DNA from 4 places in the Bradyrhizobium sp. Ses1 genome. Region 1 is predicted to be linked to each of the others. Evidence: riboswitches for the same ligand, from Rfam matches in the RefSeq annotation. Region 1 holds a riboswitch; each other region holds the start of a gene.
What was found. Region 1 has a riboswitch for cobalamin ahead of metE (5-methyltetrahydropteroyltriglutamate--homocysteine S-methyltransferase). Riboswitches for the same ligand answer to the same signal wherever they lie in the genome.
Positions count from the first base shown of each region.

Region 1 (4,206 bases):
AGAACAGCGTCCATTCGCCGTCGGCCTCGACGCGCTGCATGAAGAGATCAGGCACCCAGTTGGCGGTATTCATGTCGTGGGTGCGGCGGCGGTCGTCGCCGGTGTTCTTGCGCAGGTCGAGGAATTCTTCGACGTCGATATGCCAGGTCTCGATATAGGCACAGACCGCGCCCTTGCGTTTTCCGCCCTGGTTGACGGCAATCGCGGTGTCGTTGGCGACTTTAAGGAACGGCACGACGCCCTGGCTCTCGCCATTGGTGCCCTTGATATGGGCGCCCAGCCCGCGCACCCGCGTCCAGTCATTGCCGAGGCCGCCGGAATATTTGGCGAGCAGCGCATTGTCCTTGATCGACTTGAAGATGCCGTCGAGATCGTCGGGAACGGTGGTGAGGAAGCAGGACGACAATTGCGGCCGCAGCGTGCCGGAATTGAAGAGCGTCGGCGTCGACGCCATGAAGTCGAAGGAGGACAGGAGATTGTAGAACTCGATCGCGCGCGCCTCCCGATCGATCTCGCGCAGTGCAAGCCCCATGGCGACGCGCATGAAGAACGCTTGCGGCAATTCAATCCGGTGGCCGCGGACATGCAGGAAATAGCGATCATAAAGCGTCTGCAGCCCTAAGAACTGGAACGCAAGATCGCGCTCCGGCTTCAGTGCCGCGGCCAGCTTGTTCAGGTCGAAGCGGCCGAGTTCGGGATCGAGCAATTCGGCCCTGATGCCGGTCTTGATATAGGCCGGAAAATATTCGCCATAGCGCACCGCCATGTCCGCCTGCGACGCTTTCGTTGGCGCGCCCTGCACGAAGGACAGCACTTCAGTGCGGAGCTTGTCGAGCAAGAGGCGCGCGCTGACATAGGCGTAGTTCGGCTCCTGCTCGACCAGCGTACGCGCCGCCATCACGCTGGCGAGCGCGAGTTCCTCCTGGCTGATGCCGTCATAGAGATTGCGCTGGATTTCCCCGACGACAGGCGCAGCGTCGACACCGTCGAGCCCCGCGCAGGCCTCGCCGACGATCATCGCCAGCCGCGCATGGTCGAGCGGCACCTTGCTGCCGTCCGCGAGCGTGACGTGGACGATTGGCCCGCTCGATGCCGTTGCGGATTTAGTTGCCTGCTGTTCGGCGCGCTGCCGCGCCCGCTCCTCGCGATAGAGCACATAGGCGCGCGCCACCTTGTGATGGCCGCTGCGCATCAATGCCAGTTCAACCTGGTCCTGGATGTCCTCGATATGAAAGGTGCGGCCTTCGCTCATCCGGCGCGACAGCGCGCCGACGACTTCGGCGGTCAATTCCTCGACCGCTTCGTGCACGCGGCGCGACGCAGCCGCCGTATTCCCCTCGACCGCAAGGAAGGCCTTGGTCATCGCCACCGAGATCTTGCCGGCATCGAATTGCGACACCGCGCCATTGCGGCGAATCACCTGCATCGGCAGCCGTGCTTCCGGCGCCGCGATTGATTCGGGGCGCAGGTGGATGAGAGGTGACGCGGTGGTTTCGCGATCGAGAGAGAGTGACATCTTGCAGACCCCGTGATGTTGCTGGGGCCGGATGCCGGAGGCGACGCTGCGTGATGATGCCGGCGGCGTACCGGCATGAGCCTGCAAGCGGCCGCCGGGACACCCCGCCCGTGGACGTTATTTGCTGTCACGGCAGGTCTCCTGGCTCGCAGGTCGGCGTCACTCCCCGTCTTCCCAATGCGATGCCGCATCAGTGACGTCTAAAATCGGGAGCAACTCACTGCTTACAGTTGCGGGGGCAGCGCTGGATTCTCGCGAGCAACGCGCGATCACCAGCTTCCCTCTTGGCCACCATTCCTTGCGTCATGATGGACCGTGACAGCTACATCTGGTGCGATTTGGGGAATGGTGTCAATGGGACGTATGGGCGAAGCGCAAAAATTCCGGTCCACGCCGTTGACGCTGTGAACAACCGGCTCCACGCGCACGTGATGTCAGCCGAGTTGACGTTCGCGCGATCTTGCCGGTAAGTGAACGCGTCGTGGTTCTTCGGAGAGATCTTTTCCGGAGCTAAGAGGGAAGCCGGTGTAAAGCCGGAGCTGCCCCCGCAACTGTAAGCGGCGAGCCGCGGTCCACAATTGCCACTGAAGCCTGCAAAGCTTCGGGAAGGCCGGACCGCAGCAACGACCCGCGAGCCAGGAGACCTGCCTCGACAACATACACGTCCTCGGGCGGGGTGTCCCGGTGGTGCGGTTGCGATTCCGTGCGCACCTCGCGCAGGGAATCCAGACGTGTCACTACGGCCTTTGCCCCCAACTCATGGGGTTAAGCCAATGTCTTCCACTTCACTTGTTGTTGCGTCCCTCGGCACGCCGCGGATCGGTCCGCGCCGTGAACTGAAATTTGCGCTGGAACGCTTCTGGTCCGGCACATCAGACGAAAAGACGCTGATCGAAACCGGCGTCGGGCTGCGCGCGGCCAATTGGGCGCGGCAAAAGAAACTCGGTATCACCGTGATCCCGTCGAACGATTTCTCGTTCTACGATCAGGTGCTCGACACCTGCGCAATGGTCGGCGCTATCCCGGAAAGCTATGGCTGGACCGGCGGCGCGGTGCCGCTTGCGACCTATTTCGCGATGGCGCGTGGCACCACGGCCGACGCGCATGACGAGGCCTGCGGACATGCCCATCACGCACATGGCGTGGCGGCGCTCGAAATGACGAAATGGTTCGACACCAACTATCACTACATGGTGCCGGAGCTTCGCAAGAACCAGTATTTTGCACTCTCATCGCGCAAGCCGATCGAAGAGTATGAGGAGGCGAAGGCGCTGGGTTATCAGACCCGCCCCGTGCTGGTCGGCCCGGTCACGTTCCTGAAACTGGCCAAGTCCAAGGAACCGCATTTCGACACGCTGTCGCTGCTCGACAGGCTCCTGCCGGTCTATATCGAACTATTGCGCGAACTCGCTGCCCGCGGTGCGGAATGGGTGCAGATCGACGAGCCCTCTCTCGTGCTTGATCTGGACGCCGCCGCTCAGCAAGCCCTACGGCGCGCCTATTCCGAAATCGCCAAAGCGGTGCCGGACATCAGGATCATGCTGGCGACCTATTTCGGCGGGCTCGGCGGCAATCGTGCGGTCGCGTTTGATCTTCCGGTCGCCGGCCTCCATCTCGATCTCGTGCGCGCGCCCCAGCAGCTCGGCGATCTCATCGACGTTCCGAAAGAACGGGTGCTGTCGCTCGGCGTGATCGACGGCCGTAACGTCTGGCGCGCGGATCTGAGCCGGATCCTCGATCAGCTTGGGCCCGTCGTCGCAAAGCTCGGCAAGGAGCGCATTCAGATCGCGCCATCCTGCTCGCTGCTTCATGTACCCATCGATCTCGCCCTGGAAACCAAGCTCGATCCCGAGGTGAAGACCTGGCTTTCATTCTCGGTGCAGAAGCTCGAAGAGCTTGCCGCACTGGGCGCGGCGCTTGGAAGTGGCCGGGCCCCTGCGTCCGAAGCGATCCGAGCGTCCGATGCCGCCGCGGCCGCGCGCAAGACCTCACCGCGGATTCACGATGCCAAGGTTGCCCAGCGTCTCGCCGCCATCGATGGCGGCATGCGCCATCGTGCCAGCCGGTTCGCCGAGCGTGCCGAGGTGCAGCGCGAGCGGTTCAATCTGCCACGCTTCCCGACCACGACCATCGGCTCCTTCCCGCAGACAACCGATGTCAGAAACGCACGCGCCGCACATGCCAATGGTGCACTCAGCGATACCGCATACAAGACCTATCTGCAGCATCAGACCGCGCGCGCCATCCGTTGGCAGGAGAATATCGGGCTCGACGTCCTGGTCCATGGCGAGTTCGAGCGCAACGACATGGTGCAGTATTTTGGCGAGCAGCTTTCCGGCTTCGCCTTCACCGAGCTCGGCTGGGTGCAGTCCTATGGCTCGCGCTGCGTCCGGCCGCCGATCCTCTATGGCGACGTCTCACGACCGCAGCCGATGACGGTCGAATGGTGGCAATTCGCGCAGTCACTGACGGCAAAGCCGGTGAAGGCGATGTTGACCGGCCCCGTGACCATCCTGAACTGGTCCTTCGTCCGCGACGACCTGCCGCGCAGCGACGTGTGCCGACAGATCGCGCTCGCGATCCGCGATGAGGTGCTCGATCTCGAGATGGCCGGCGCCGGCATGATCCAGATCGACGAAGCAGCACTGCGGGAAGGCCTGCCGCTGCGCAGGTCGGAATGGAAGACCTAT
Region 1 is NZ_JCAMOQ010000001.1:553,572-557,777, reverse strand. It holds gene AC5ZG5_RS02660 (ribonucleoside-diphosphate reductase subunit alpha) at 1-1,516, opposite strand, end outside; cobalamin riboswitch at 1,631-1,849, opposite strand; cobalamin riboswitch at 1,982-2,182, shown strand; gene metE (5-methyltetrahydropteroyltriglutamate--homocysteine S-methyltransferase) at 2,290-4,206, shown strand, end outside.

Region 2 (4,206 bases), on a different contig from region 1:
TCAACTGCGGGAACGCCACGTACATCATGACGATGCCCGAGACGAACCACATCGCGAACAACAGGCAGGTCGCGATGCCGATCCAGCGATGGGTGATGTAAAGCCACCGCCGTCCTTTCCGGATCAACGCGCGGCGCATGATCAGAACTTCACGTTGACAGACACTTCTGCCGTTCGCGGCATGCCGAGCAGCCATTGCCCGGAAGGGGCGGACGTGGCGTAGACAGTGTCGAAGAGATTGTAGAGGCGAAGCGCCACCGTGGTTTGCCCGTCAGGCTTCCAGCGCAGTCCGCCGTTGACCACGGTGTAGGCGGGGCGAAGCTGGGTATTGGCGTTATCGGAGAATGTTTGCCCTACGATCTGCACGCCGCCGTAGACGGACCAGTTCGGCGCGAAGTCCCAGGTCAGCCACACGTTCGATACCTGCTGCGGCACATTCGTCGGAACGTTGCCGGCGTAGCTGACGAGTTTGCCGCCCACCACCTGGCTGAAGTTGTCGTACCGGGCCCGCAGCACCGCGAGATTGGCATCGACGCGCCAACCATCATTCAGTGCCAGGCCGATCGATGCTTCGATCCCGCGCGACGATTGCTGGCCGACTTGCAGCGCCAGGCCGGCGGGATTGTTGGGATCCGGGACCAGCAGGTTGTTCTTGACGATTTCGTAACCTGCCAGCGTCCATTCACCACGGCCGCCCCAGAATGATTGCTTGACCCCAACCTCGGTTTGCTTGCCCGTGGCAAGCTGGAAGGTTTTCTGCGTGGCCGACAGCGAGATGAGATTGGTGACGGGATCAACGGCTGTCGCATATTGTCCGTAAAAGGCGAGGTTCGAGACGGGCGTGTAGACCACGCCGGTTCGCCAGCTCGTACCCGACAGCGAGATATCGAAATTATTCGTTGGTGTCCTGTAATCGGTGCGGTCGACATCCGGCCGGTCGAACCTGATGCCGCTTACAACGGACAACTGATCGGTTAGCGACAGCCGGTCCTCGGCAAACAACGCATATTGATTGACGATCGCATTGTAGCCGGGCGTGGTTCGCGTCGTGGAGGTCGCAAAAGACCCCATGTCGCCGGCATAGGGACTAACCGAAGATGCGCCGCCATAGGGCGAATTGTTGGTGTGGGTAAAATCGATCCGGTTGACGTCGAAGCCCGCAACGAACTCGTTGGCGAAGCCCAGCAGATGACCACGAAACGTTGCGTCCATCCGGTTACCGACCTGAGCCTGGTCGTGGAAGATCTCGATGTAGCTGGTTCGGTCGATCAACCGTGTCGCAGGATTCCAACTATAGTTCTCGACATCACGCCAATGCCGACGGCTGGTCAGGTAGTAGAGTGTGTTCTGGACCTTGACTCCTTCCGTCACGTCCCACTCGGTCTTGAACTGGCTCCAGTTATCCTGATAGCGGATCGCGCTGTCGAGCACGTTGTAGTTCTTGAACCGCAACGTGTCGTCGATCCCGCCGTTGATCAGCGGTGTGCCGAAATAGCGCGAGGGGCTTCGATTGCTGTAGTCGTTCGAGAGTGTGAAAGCGAGGTTTTCGGCGGCCTGGACACGCACCGCGGCGGAGACCGCAACATTCGACGTCTGGTCGCGATCAACCCAGCCGTTCGACATGTTGCCGATGGCATTGACGCGATAGGATACGTTCGGATTGATCGGGCCGCCGCTATCCACCGCAATGCGTCGCGTCGTATTGGTGTCGAGCGATATCTCGGCATCGTTGTAGGGCGTCGTGACCGGTTTCTTGGGGATCACATTGATGATCCCACCAATTGCGCCTTCCCCGTACAGAACGGAGGCTGGCCCGCGCATGACCTCGATGCGATCCGCCGACCACGTATCGAACGGAAAGGTCACGGTTCCTGCGCCAACATAGAGGCGAGTGCCATCATACAGCGTCATCACCGAATTGCTTCCGGTGAAGCCGCGCGTGCTGAACGAGAGGCCGCCATTGCCGGGCGCCGGGCTCGCGGTAAAGCCCACTGCGTTCTGGGTGACCGCGTCCGTGACACTATGCTGGCCGCGTTCTGCGATGGTCTGCGACGTAATCGTTTCGACGCTGGCGGGCGTCTGCAGCGGAGTGAGGTTGAGGCGGCTGCCACTCGCGTTCTGCTTGTTCAGGTTTAGCGTCGGAGATGGCGTGTCGGACGTTGCGGTCGAGGGCGTGGTGCTTCGCGCCGCCGGGCTCCGGCTCGACTGAGATTGCGCAGGTCGCGCTGCGGAAGTTGAACGCTGATCATTGATACGCTTTGCCGCAGGCTTTTGCGGCTGGATAACGCTCACGGGAGGCAAGACATGGGACGTCGCAGGCTGCTGGGCGTTTGCCGAAGAAGATTCGAGCAGGAGAACCGGCAGGAAGTATCTGAAAGCGAGCCGGGCAGCATCACGCTGCCTTACGATAGTAACGATAGAGAGCACGAGCAGACCTCGGTATGACGTCAGTGGCACGTCACCGCAAACGAGGTCTCGCTCGAACGTGCCTATGGCACGCCGGTCGAAAACAATGTCTGTACTCCCCGACCGACATTTTTGCGTGTGACCACGGCTGACGGCAGGTCTCCTGGCTTGCGGGTCCCAACCCTTCGTCGCCTTCCCAGGACCGAGGCTCCCAGTGGCGCATGACGAAAGATTCGCCGCTCACAGTTGCGGGGGCAGCCGCGGCATAGAGGAGAAGTCCCCGCACCGCGTTCCCTTTTGATCCCCGTAAGGGGAACCGTCAGTCGTGATCTAGGAGGTTGTCTGAGCCGAAGTCAATCCTCTCATTGCAGGCTCTGGACGGAGCGGAGAAGCCACGTCGGGCCGGCCGGCCAAGCCGTCCTTGGTATCAAACATCTGCGAGTCCAGAGGGATCTTCCGCAAGCCGCTCTGCCCATCTCAGATCGTCCTTGTCTACAAGCTTCTCGTGCACGGCGAGGAACGCATTCGTCGCATCAGGGCCGCAATCGGCCAAAGCGGCCTCCAGGCGCGCGAACTGTCGGCGGAGCACTGTCTGAACAAGTTTGCGGCCTTTGGCCGTAGGGTAGAGTCGTTTCTGCCTTCGGTCCTCTTCGCCAATCTTCGCGATCAGCAGGCCGTCCTTGATGAGTTGCCGCATGGTCGGATTCAAATTCTGGTGCGATACACGCATCGCACGCAAGAGATCACTGACCGTCGCTCCCGGATTCATCGCGGTCAGAACCAACACACGATTGTGCAGGCGGGTGAGACCGTAGGGCTCCAGTGCGGCTTCGGCGTCCGCGGCAAGAATCACGTTGGCGAAGAAATGCAGCAAAAACGCCTTCAGAGTCTTTTTGCGAAGATCGGCTGGGACTTCTGACTGCGCCTTAGAGGCGTGAGAGGAATTCTGCTGCTTCACCAAACCGACCATCCCTGTGAATCCGCCACCTCCTTAACCGACAATCTAGGTCCCAGCCAGACGTCCCGCAACGACCAAATATCACAATAAACTTGTACTATATAAATTATTGGGGTATCTGTCGCCATCCGGTCGCAGGTTTCAGTGCCGCGACCGGCCCTAGGCAGGAGACAGTCGTTCTGTCGCCACTTGGGGGAGGAACGCACGACAGCTTCGAGCAAAAACAACAGAGCTGTTAGGATGGGAGGAAATTGTGAACTGGAAATTTTGGACGGCTTCGATTGCGGTTCTTGTTGCAGTGCTGGCGGCGCCGCCCGCAAATGCAGGGCCAAACGGCATCACCATAGGGGTGCTCAACGATCAGAGCGGACCCTACGCCGACGGCTCGGGAAAAGGTTCGGTCGTAGCAGCGCAGATGGCGATCGAAGATTTCGGCGGAAGCGTGCTCGGCAAACCGGTGAAATTGATCTCGGCCGATCACCTGCAAAAGGTCGACGTAGCGACATCCATTGCCCGCAAATGGCTCGACGTCGAGCAAGTCGACCTTATCCTCGACGTTCCGAACTCCGGAATCCTGCTCGCTATTCAGGACATCGTCAGAAACAAGTCCGGAATTCTGATCGCCGCCGGGGGCGGCACTTCAAAGTTCACCGCCGAGGCGTGCTCGCCGTACGGATTTATGTGGGTCTACGACAGCTACGCACTCGCCAACGCCATGGGCCGCGCAGTTACCGAGAGCGGGGGGAAGTCCTGGTTCTTCCTTCCGGTGGATTATGCCTGGGGCGAGGCGCTTTCAGCAGACCTGACGGCGGCGATCAAAGCCAGCGGCGGCACCGTGGTGG
Region 2 is NZ_JCAMOQ010000017.1:102,747-106,952, reverse strand. It holds gene AC5ZG5_RS20825 (PepSY domain-containing protein) at 1-139, opposite strand, end outside; gene AC5ZG5_RS20820 (TonB-dependent receptor) at 142-2,292, opposite strand; cobalamin riboswitch at 2,543-2,742, opposite strand; gene AC5ZG5_RS20815 (MarR family transcriptional regulator) at 2,834-3,376, opposite strand; gene AC5ZG5_RS20810 (ABC transporter substrate-binding protein) at 3,663-4,206, shown strand, end outside.
Region 2: linked by a shared signal. The riboswitch ahead of AC5ZG5_RS20820 (TonB-dependent receptor) and the one ahead of metE (5-methyltetrahydropteroyltriglutamate--homocysteine S-methyltransferase) in region 1 are both predicted to bind cobalamin.

Region 3 (4,206 bases), on a different contig from region 1:
ACGGACCGCGCTCATTCTCGTCGGCCGGACGCTGGGCTCTGAAGAGTTCGCAGAAAGCCGACTCTACGCCGCCGACTATGACCGCCGCTACCGGCCGATCGGGCCGGCGCCGCGTTTTCCGGAGGCGTCGTGATGGTTGCAAGCCTCGTCATCTCGGCGCCGGCCTCCGGTGTCGGCAAGACGACGCTGACGCTGGCGCTCGCGCGCGCCTATCGTGATCGCGGGCTAAGGGTGCAGTGCTTTAAGAGCGGACCCGATTATATCGATCCCGCGTTTCATGCCGCCGCCACGGGCCACGTCTCCGTCAACATCGATAGCTGGGCCATGGAGCGCGCTACGATCGAGCGCCTCGTCAGCCGAGGCGCGGATGCCGATCTTGTCCTGGCCGAGGGCTCGATGGGCCTGTTCGACGGCGTCGCCATGCGCGGCGTCTCAGGCACCGGTGCGACGGCGGATATCGCGGAAATGATGGGCTGGCCGGTGCTGCTCGTGATCGATCCGTCCGGTCAGGCCCAGACGGCCGCGGCGGTCACCGCGGGCCTGCGCGATTTCCGCGCGGGCGTGCGACTTGCAGGTGTCGTGCTCAACCGCGTCGCAAGCCCGCGGCACGAAGACCTCGTGCGACGCCCTTTGGTGGACGCCGGCATTGCCGTGTTCGGCGCGCTGCCGCGCCATTCCGAGATCAATTTGCCGAAGCGGCATCTCGGCCTGGTGCAGGCAGAGGAGCAGGCAGAGGTCGGTGGCCTGATTGGCGAGGCCGCCCGCTTCGTCAGCGAGCATGTCGATCTCGATGCCGTGCTGCAATCGGCGTCCGCCTGGTCGCCGCAATCGCCCTCGCGCGGCCTCGATATCACGCCGCCGGGACAGCGTATTGCGCTCGCTCGCGATGCCGCGTTCTCCTTCGTCTATCCGCACATGTTGGAGGCATGGCGCGCCGCGGGCGCCGAGATCGTGGCTTTCTCGCCGCTTGCTGATGAGGGGCCCGATGCGAGCGCCGACGTGTGCTGGCTCCCGGGCGGCTATCCCGAACTGCACGCCGGCCGCCTCGCAGCCAATGCGCGATCTCGCAACGCGCTACGCGCCTTCGCGGAGACACGGCCGGTGCACGGCGAATGCGGGGGCTATATGGTATTGGGCGACGCCTTGATCGACGCGGACGGCACGCGCCATGAGATGGTGGGCCTGCTCGGCCTGGAGACGAGCTTTGCAAAACGCCGGATGCATCTGGGCTATCGGCTTGCCGAGCTTGCTGTGCCGATGCCCGGACATCAACCTGGCGCACGCCTGCGCGGCCACGAGTTCCACTATTCGACCATCATCGCGCAGCCTGATGTGCCGCTCGCGGTTGTCCGTGACGCGACCAGCACAATTGTTACCGAGACCGGCTCGCGCCGTGGTCATGCCACGGGCACGTTCTTCCATCTGATTGCGGAGGACCGGTGAGCGGTTTTGTCTCCTTCATCTCTGCCGGTCCCGGTGATCCCGAGCTTCTGACGTTGAAGGGGGCCGCTCGGCTGCGCGAAGCCGATGTCGTGCTCTATGACGACCTCGCGTCAGGCGCGATCCTCGATCTCGCGCGTCCTGGCGCCAATCTCGTCGCGGTGGGAAAACGCGCGGGCCGCCCCTCGACCAAGCAGCAGCTGCTCGTCGATTATGCCGCGACCGGCGCGCGCGTGGTGCGCCTGAAATCGGGCGATGCCGGCATTTTCGGCCGGCTGGAGGAGGAGATCGAGGCTCTCCGCGCAGCCGGCATCGGCTACGAGATCATTCCCGGCGTCACCTCGGCCTGCGTCGCGGCCGCGCAGGCCGGCATTCCCTTGACCCGTCGCCACACCTCACGCCGAGTGCAGTTTGTGACGGGCGCTGATGTCACCGGCGAATTGCCGCAAAATCTCAATTGGGCGGCTCTTGCCGATCCGGAAGCGACGACCGTGGTCTATATGGGCCGGCGCACATTTCCTGCTTTGGCCGCGAAACTGATCGAACAGGGCCTCGCTCCGAATACTCCTACGCTGTTTGCCGAATCCTTGGGCCGTGCCGATGAGCGGCTTGTCCGCACCACGATCGCGGAGCTTGCCGAACAGCTCGCGCGGGGCGGTGCGGCAACCACCGCGGCCGTCATCCTGTTCGGTGCGCTGGCCGGAGATTATCCCTCATGATGCCACTGGCCGGCCCTGTTCGCCCCTTGACGCCTGCTGTTCGAAAGGGGCACACAGGAGAAGCATGGTGCTCGGTACGGCGCAAAGCGCCGGAGCATAATCGGGAATGGGGGTGGGCGGACCCAGTTGCGGCGCCCGAAACCCCAGCCGCCCCCGCGACTGTAAGCGGTGAGGGACTCCGATCCGCCACTGGGCTGAAAAGCCTGGGAAGGCCGGAGACCCGCTTCGAACCGCGAGCCAGGAGACCGGCCCTGCAAGTTTTGACGCCAAGGCCGTCGGGTGTGACGGCAGGAAGGACGTAAGACCATGCATATCGAACCGGGAATCGTAACGGGCGCCAAGCTCGTGTTGAGCTATGCGACCGGAATTGCCTCAGCCGGCGTCGCCTGGAAGCTTGCAGTCGAGACCGTGCGCGAGCAGGGCATCGCGTCGTTTGCCGCGCGGACGGTTGCAACGACAGGCCTTGTCTTTACCTTCTTCGAGGTGTTGCCGCACTTCCCGGTCGGCGTTTCCGAGGTGCATTTCATCCTTGGCTCGACGTTGTTCCTGCTGTTCGGTGCAGCACCGGCTGCATTCGGGTTGGCGCTCGGCCTTCTATTGCAGGGGCTGTTCTTCGCGCCGACGGACCTGCCGCAATATGGCATGAACGTCACTACGCTCCTGGTGCCGTTGTTTGCGATCCAGGCGCTCGCTCAGCGCATCATTCCGCGCAACACCGCCTATGTCGACCTGCAGTATCGCCAGGCGCTGGCGCTTTCGACGGCGTATCAGTCCGGGATCGTGGCCTGGGTCGCGTTCTGGGCACTCTATGGTGCGGGCTTTGGTGCGACCAACATCGCGAACTTCGCGGGCTCTTACGCGCTCGTCATCGTGATCGAGCCGCTCGCCGATCTTGCGGTGCTGGCGCTGGCGAAGTCGCTGCGCGGCGTGACGGCCGAGGGTCTCGTCACCGATCGCCTGCACAACGCGGCCTAGCGACCATTTGGAGGGCGGCCGTTACGGCCGTCCTCCGTCCAAGCGATGCTCACGCTCTCCCTGATAGGCATCGGTTGCGGCGATCCCGAGCAACTGACGCTCGCCGCGATTCGCGCGATCAATGCCGCCGACCTCATCCTGATCCCGCGCAAGGGGACCGTGAAGTCCGATCTCGCCGAGTTGCGGCGAACGATTTGCACAGACGTGCTCACCAACGACCGGACGCAGATTGCGGAGTTCGACCTGCCGGTGCGAGACGCAGGCGGCGCCGATTATCGCAAGGGCGTGGACGACTGGCACGAGGCCGTTGCGGCGACCTGGTCGCACGAAATTGCGCGCCATGTTGGAGCCAAGGGGCGCGTCGCGCTGCTGATCTGGGGCGATCCTTCGCTCTATGACTCCTCCTTGCGGATCGCGCACCGGCTCGATCCTTTGCCGGCGATCGAAGTGGTCCCCGGCATCACGTCAATCCAGGCGCTGTGTGCTGCGCATGCGCTGCCGCTGAACGATATTGGCGAACCATTCCTGGTCACCACAGGGCGGCGCTTACGTGAAGGCGGCTGGTCTGATGCCAGCGACACCGTGGTCGTGATGCTCGATGGCGGTGCGGCGTTCCAGTCGCTGGATGCGAGCGGTCTGCTTATCTGGTGGGGCGCCTTTCTTGGCATGCCTGACCAGATCATCATATCCGGTGAGCTTGCAGAAGTCGGCCCGCGCATCGCCGCCGCACGGCAAGCGGCGCGCGAACGGCATGGCTGGATCATGGACAGCTACATTCTCAAGCGCAGGTCGCGATAGCGCACTCTCGCCGGCAGGATTGTCGATGCGGGAGACTCTTGCGACAAGAACGTCGCACCTTGGACGCGCGTATTGACTCGTTGTCCGTCTTAATCCTAGTACCTCGGCACAGAGGTTTTGACTCGTTGAACCTGGCCTAATTCGATGATGGGTTTTGGATAGGCCCGCGCCATTTTGGCGCGAGCCTTATTGGATCCATTTGACGCGGGCGCGGTCGGCATTGCGCCGTTTCTCCCAGGCGGCGGTCTCGGCGACGAGGCGGGCGAAACCGTCG
Region 3 is NZ_JCAMOQ010000036.1:84,572-88,777, forward strand. It holds gene cobM (precorrin-4 C(11)-methyltransferase) at 1-133, shown strand, start outside; gene AC5ZG5_RS31285 (cobyrinic acid a,c-diamide synthase CobB) at 133-1,443, shown strand; gene cobA (uroporphyrinogen-III C-methyltransferase) at 1,440-2,159, shown strand; cobalamin riboswitch at 2,208-2,427, shown strand; gene AC5ZG5_RS31295 (energy-coupling factor ABC transporter permease) at 2,466-3,134, shown strand; gene cobF (precorrin-6A synthase (deacetylating)) at 3,180-3,932, shown strand; partial or broken gene AC5ZG5_RS31305 (IS630 family transposase) at 4,028-4,206, opposite strand, start outside.
Region 3: linked by a shared signal. The riboswitch ahead of AC5ZG5_RS31295 (energy-coupling factor ABC transporter permease) and the one ahead of metE (5-methyltetrahydropteroyltriglutamate--homocysteine S-methyltransferase) in region 1 are both predicted to bind cobalamin.

Region 4 (4,206 bases), on a different contig from region 1:
CGAGTCGTCTCGAACGCGAATGTCAGCGGCTCGACGCCGCGGTGAAATCGCAGGGGTGGAAGCTCGTTGGCGGCACGCCGCTGTTCCGTCTCTATGAGACCGAAGACGCGCGCACGGCGCAGGCGCGGCTTGCGGGCGCACGCATCTGGTCGCGCATCTTTGAACAACAACCGCGATGGTTGCGGCTGGGTCTGCCGGGCGGCGAGGCCGAGTGGGCTCGCCTGAGCGAGGCCCTCTCGCGCTGACGTCTCCTGGTCAGCGGGCCAGCGCGAGCAGCCCTTCGACATCGAGATGAGCCTCGATGTGGTCGGCAAGCGCATCGAGCGCGCTTTCTACCTCTCCACGATACGGTTGGTCCGCCGCTGGAATGTCGAGCTGCGCGAGAAAGGACTTGCGGAAATCGTCGGACGCAGACAGGCCGTGCAGATAGCTGCCGTAGACGCGTCCGTCGCGCGAGATCGCGCCTTCCGGCGCGCCATCGAGCAGGGCGAACGGACGCGCGCGATCGGGTCCATCGGTTTGCCCGATATGGATCTCATAGGCATCGATCGGCTGTCTGGTCTCGATGTGTTGTGCGGCTACGCGGGTGAGCGTCTTCTGCTCGGTCATGACCGTGGTTACATCCAGAAGCCCGAGGCCTTGCGTTTCGCCCGCCGGTCCCTCGATCCTTTCGGGATCGGCGACGCTGCGCCCGAGCATCTGGTAGCCGCCGCAGACACCGAGCACATGACCGCCGCGGCGGTGATGTGCCAGCAGATCGATATCCCAGCCTTGCGCGCGCAGGAAGGCAAGATCGCCGCGTGTCGACTTCGAGCCGGGAATAATGACAAGCCTGGCGTCGCCGGGAATGGCCTCTCCGGGGCGAACCATCACGAGATCGATGCCGGGCTCAAGCTTGAGCGGGTCGAGATCGTCGAAATTGGCAATCCGTGACAATGCGAGAAAAGCGATCTTGCACTTGCCGGGCCTGCGCGCCTCGCCGAGCCCTAGGTCGCGTGGACAGTTATCTTAGCCAGAGCAGAGTTGCGGCGATAGCGACGACAGCGAAGGCCGGTGAGAACGACATGCGTCGTCGGTGGCTTCGAGGTTCTCCGCGATCTCCAGATAGTCGTACCGAAGCGCGATGTTGATCTCGTCGAGCACGACCATGCGCAAGGCTGGATCCCAGAATCAGTTGCTTCGCCTTGTCCCAGCCTGCCCTTGCTGCGGCGATATCGCGGGCGCGATCCTGCGTTTCCCAGGTAAAGCCTTCGCCCATTGCATAGAACTGGCAGAGGTCGCCGAAATGTCCGGTGAGCAGGCGGCGCTCGCCGGTATCCCAGGCTCCCTTGATGAATTGAACCACGGCGCAGGGAAAGCCATGCGCGACACAGCGCACGATCATGCCGAAGGCGGAGGATGATTTTCCCTTTCCTGCGCCAGTATGAACGATGATCAGTCCCTTCTCGCCGCTCTTGGTCGCCATGATCTTGTCGCGGGCGACCTTTTTCTTCGTCATTTTCGCCGCGTGGCGGGCATCTGCAGAGGCCTCGGAGGCGACGGCATCCTCGTCCTCGGCGGCATCCTGTTCAGACATCATCTGACGTGGTCCTTCGGCTTGACAAGTCGCAGGTAGAGGCAAATGGTGGGCCTGCGTTGGTTCCTGTCCTACGACAGGCGAAGAGGGAATGCGATAGAGCTCAAATCGAGAGGTTTGGGTTCGAAAAGCAGCCGCCCCCGCGACCGTGACCGGAGAGATGCCCGAAGCCACTGCCCCGAACGGGGTCGGGAAGGCGGGCACCGAAGGACAAAATCCTGCTCCGCTAGCCGGGAGACCTGCCAGCGCAACGTTTGAGACCGGCGGACGGGGTGTTCCGCGACGGGGAAGCGAGCCTTCCTTCGGATGGATTCGCGCACCTCATCGCCTCCCGCAGTTTATCCTGGAAGGGGCGATGACCGTCACACTTCATGTCTGCATTACCTGCCGGGCAGGCCAGACCGTTGCGGAGGGCGAGACTACGCCAGGCGCCCGGCTGCATGCCGCCATTCGCGATGCCGGCGTGCCGGATGGCGTCAATCTGGTTCCCGTCGAATGCCTGTCGGCTTGCACCCAGGGTTGCTCGGTCGCACTCAACGCGCCGGGACGGTGGTCCTATGTCTACGGTCGCCTGTCCGACGCCAACGCAAACGATGTGATCGCGGGCGCTGCGGCTTACGCAGCGGCGCTCGACGGCATCGTGCCATGGCGCGGCCGGCCCGAAATCTTCCGCAAGCAATCGCTTGCTCGCATTCCCTCCATCGCCATCGTGCCGGAGGCCGCCGAATGAACACGCTCGCAAAAGTCCCGCTCACGGTCGTCACCGGCTTCTTGGGATCAGGCAAGACGACGCTGATCCAGCATCTGATCACCAATGCCAACGGCAAGAAGCTTGCGGTGCTCGTCAACGAGTTCGGCAGCGAGGGCGTCGATGGCGAGATCCTGAAATCCTGCGCTGATGCAAATTGTCCGGAAGAAAACATCGTCGAACTCGCCAATGGCTGCATCTGCTGCACCGTGGCTGACGATTTCATTCCTGCGATGGAGCAACTGCTCGCGCGCAAGGTGAAGCCCGACCACATCCTGATCGAGACATCGGGGCTGGCCTTGCCAAAGCCGCTGCTCAAGGCGTTCGACTGGCCGGAAATCCGGTCGCGGATCACCGTTGATGGCGTGATTGCGCTCGCCGACGCGGAGGCCGTGGCCGCCGGTCGCTTTGCGCCGGACCCGGACGCCGTGGAAGCGCAGCGCGCGGCGGATCACAATCTCGACCACGAAACGCCGCTCTCGGAGGTGTTCGAAGACCAGATCGCCTGCGCCGATATCGTGCTGCTCACCAAGGCAGACCTGGCCGGCTCGGCAGGGCTCGAAGCAGCCAAGGCAGCGATCGAGGCCGAGATGCCGCGCCGGGTGCCGATGCTGCCGGTCGTCGATGGCGCCGTTGACGCGCGCGTGATCCTGGGGCTCGAAGCAGCTGCAGAGGATGATCTCGCTGCGCGCCCCTCGCATCATGATGGCGAGGACGAGCACGAGCACAATGATTTTGCGTCCGTCGTCGTCGATCTCCCGGAGGTCACCGATATCGATGCGCTGGTTGCATCGATCCAGCGGCTGGCGCGCGAGCAGAACGTGCTGCGTGCCAAGGGCTATATCGCGGTCGAAGGCAAGCCGATGCGCCTGCTGCTGCAATCGGTTGGCGAACGGGTGCGCCATCAGTTCGACAGGCCCTGGGGGGCGCGGCCGAAACAGTCAAAACTGGTCGTGATCGGTGAGCACGGCGACATCGACGAAGCCGCGATCAAGGCGGGACTTGGTATTGCGGGACTTGGCATCTGATGCACGTCGTCTTTCGCGAGAGCCGTGGTCTTGAGGAGACCGCGACGCCCAGGGACATCGGCCAGGATCCGGCCGATCTCGTGGCGCTCTCGTTTTCGGACTCTGATCTCGCCGCGTTTGCCTCCGGGTGGCGGCGCGGGCGCGAGAAACTGCCGTCGCTGAGGCTTGCGAACCTCGCGGAGCTGCGTCATCCGCTGTCGGTTGACACCTATGTCGAACGAACGCTGTTGCAGGCGCGCGGCATTTTGGTGCGCTTGATCGGCGGCGAGTCTTACTGGCCGTATGGACTGACGGCGCTGCATCAATTGGCGAAGGACCGCGGTATCGCGCTTGCTGTGCTGCCGGCGGATGGTCGCGATGATCTGCGGCTCGATGCGTTCTCGACTTTGCCGGTCTCGACGCTCAGACGGCTAAAAGTGCTCTGCGACAAGGGCGGGCCGGTCGCAGCGCAGGCGGCGATCGCCCAGCTTGCGCTGGCGTCGGGTCTCTATGCGGGGCCGGTCGTCGGGGAGATGGACGTTCCCGAGATGGGCTTCTACGACCCCGCGCGTGGGGTCGTTCCAACGCTGCCGGATTCCGGTGGGAAGCCGCGTGCGATCGTCACCTTCTATCGCTCTTATCTCACCGCCGCCGACACAGGTCCGGTGGATGCACTGATCGTAGCATTGCGGCGGAAGGGGTTTGATGCCTACGGTGTGTTCGCCACTTCACTGAAGGCGGCGGGCGTCGTGGATTGGTTGCGCGCGCATTTCGCGCAATGTGCTCCGGCGGCCATCGTCAATGCCACCGCGTTCTCCGCGGTTGGCGACGACGGCGCGACGCCGTTTGATGCTGCATTTTGCCCTCTGTTCCAA
Region 4 is NZ_JCAMOQ010000036.1:71,805-76,010, forward strand. It holds gene cobD (threonine-phosphate decarboxylase CobD) at 1-245, shown strand, start outside; partial or broken gene AC5ZG5_RS31220 (cobyric acid synthase) at 256-990, opposite strand; partial or broken gene AC5ZG5_RS31225 (cob(I)yrinic acid a,c-diamide adenosyltransferase) at 1,050-1,576, opposite strand; cobalamin riboswitch at 1,620-1,837, shown strand; gene AC5ZG5_RS31230 (DUF1636 family protein) at 1,932-2,306, shown strand; gene cobW (cobalamin biosynthesis protein CobW) at 2,303-3,352, shown strand; gene cobN (cobaltochelatase subunit CobN) at 3,352-4,206, shown strand, end outside.
Region 4: linked by a shared signal. The riboswitch ahead of AC5ZG5_RS31230 (DUF1636 family protein) and the one ahead of metE (5-methyltetrahydropteroyltriglutamate--homocysteine S-methyltransferase) in region 1 are both predicted to bind cobalamin.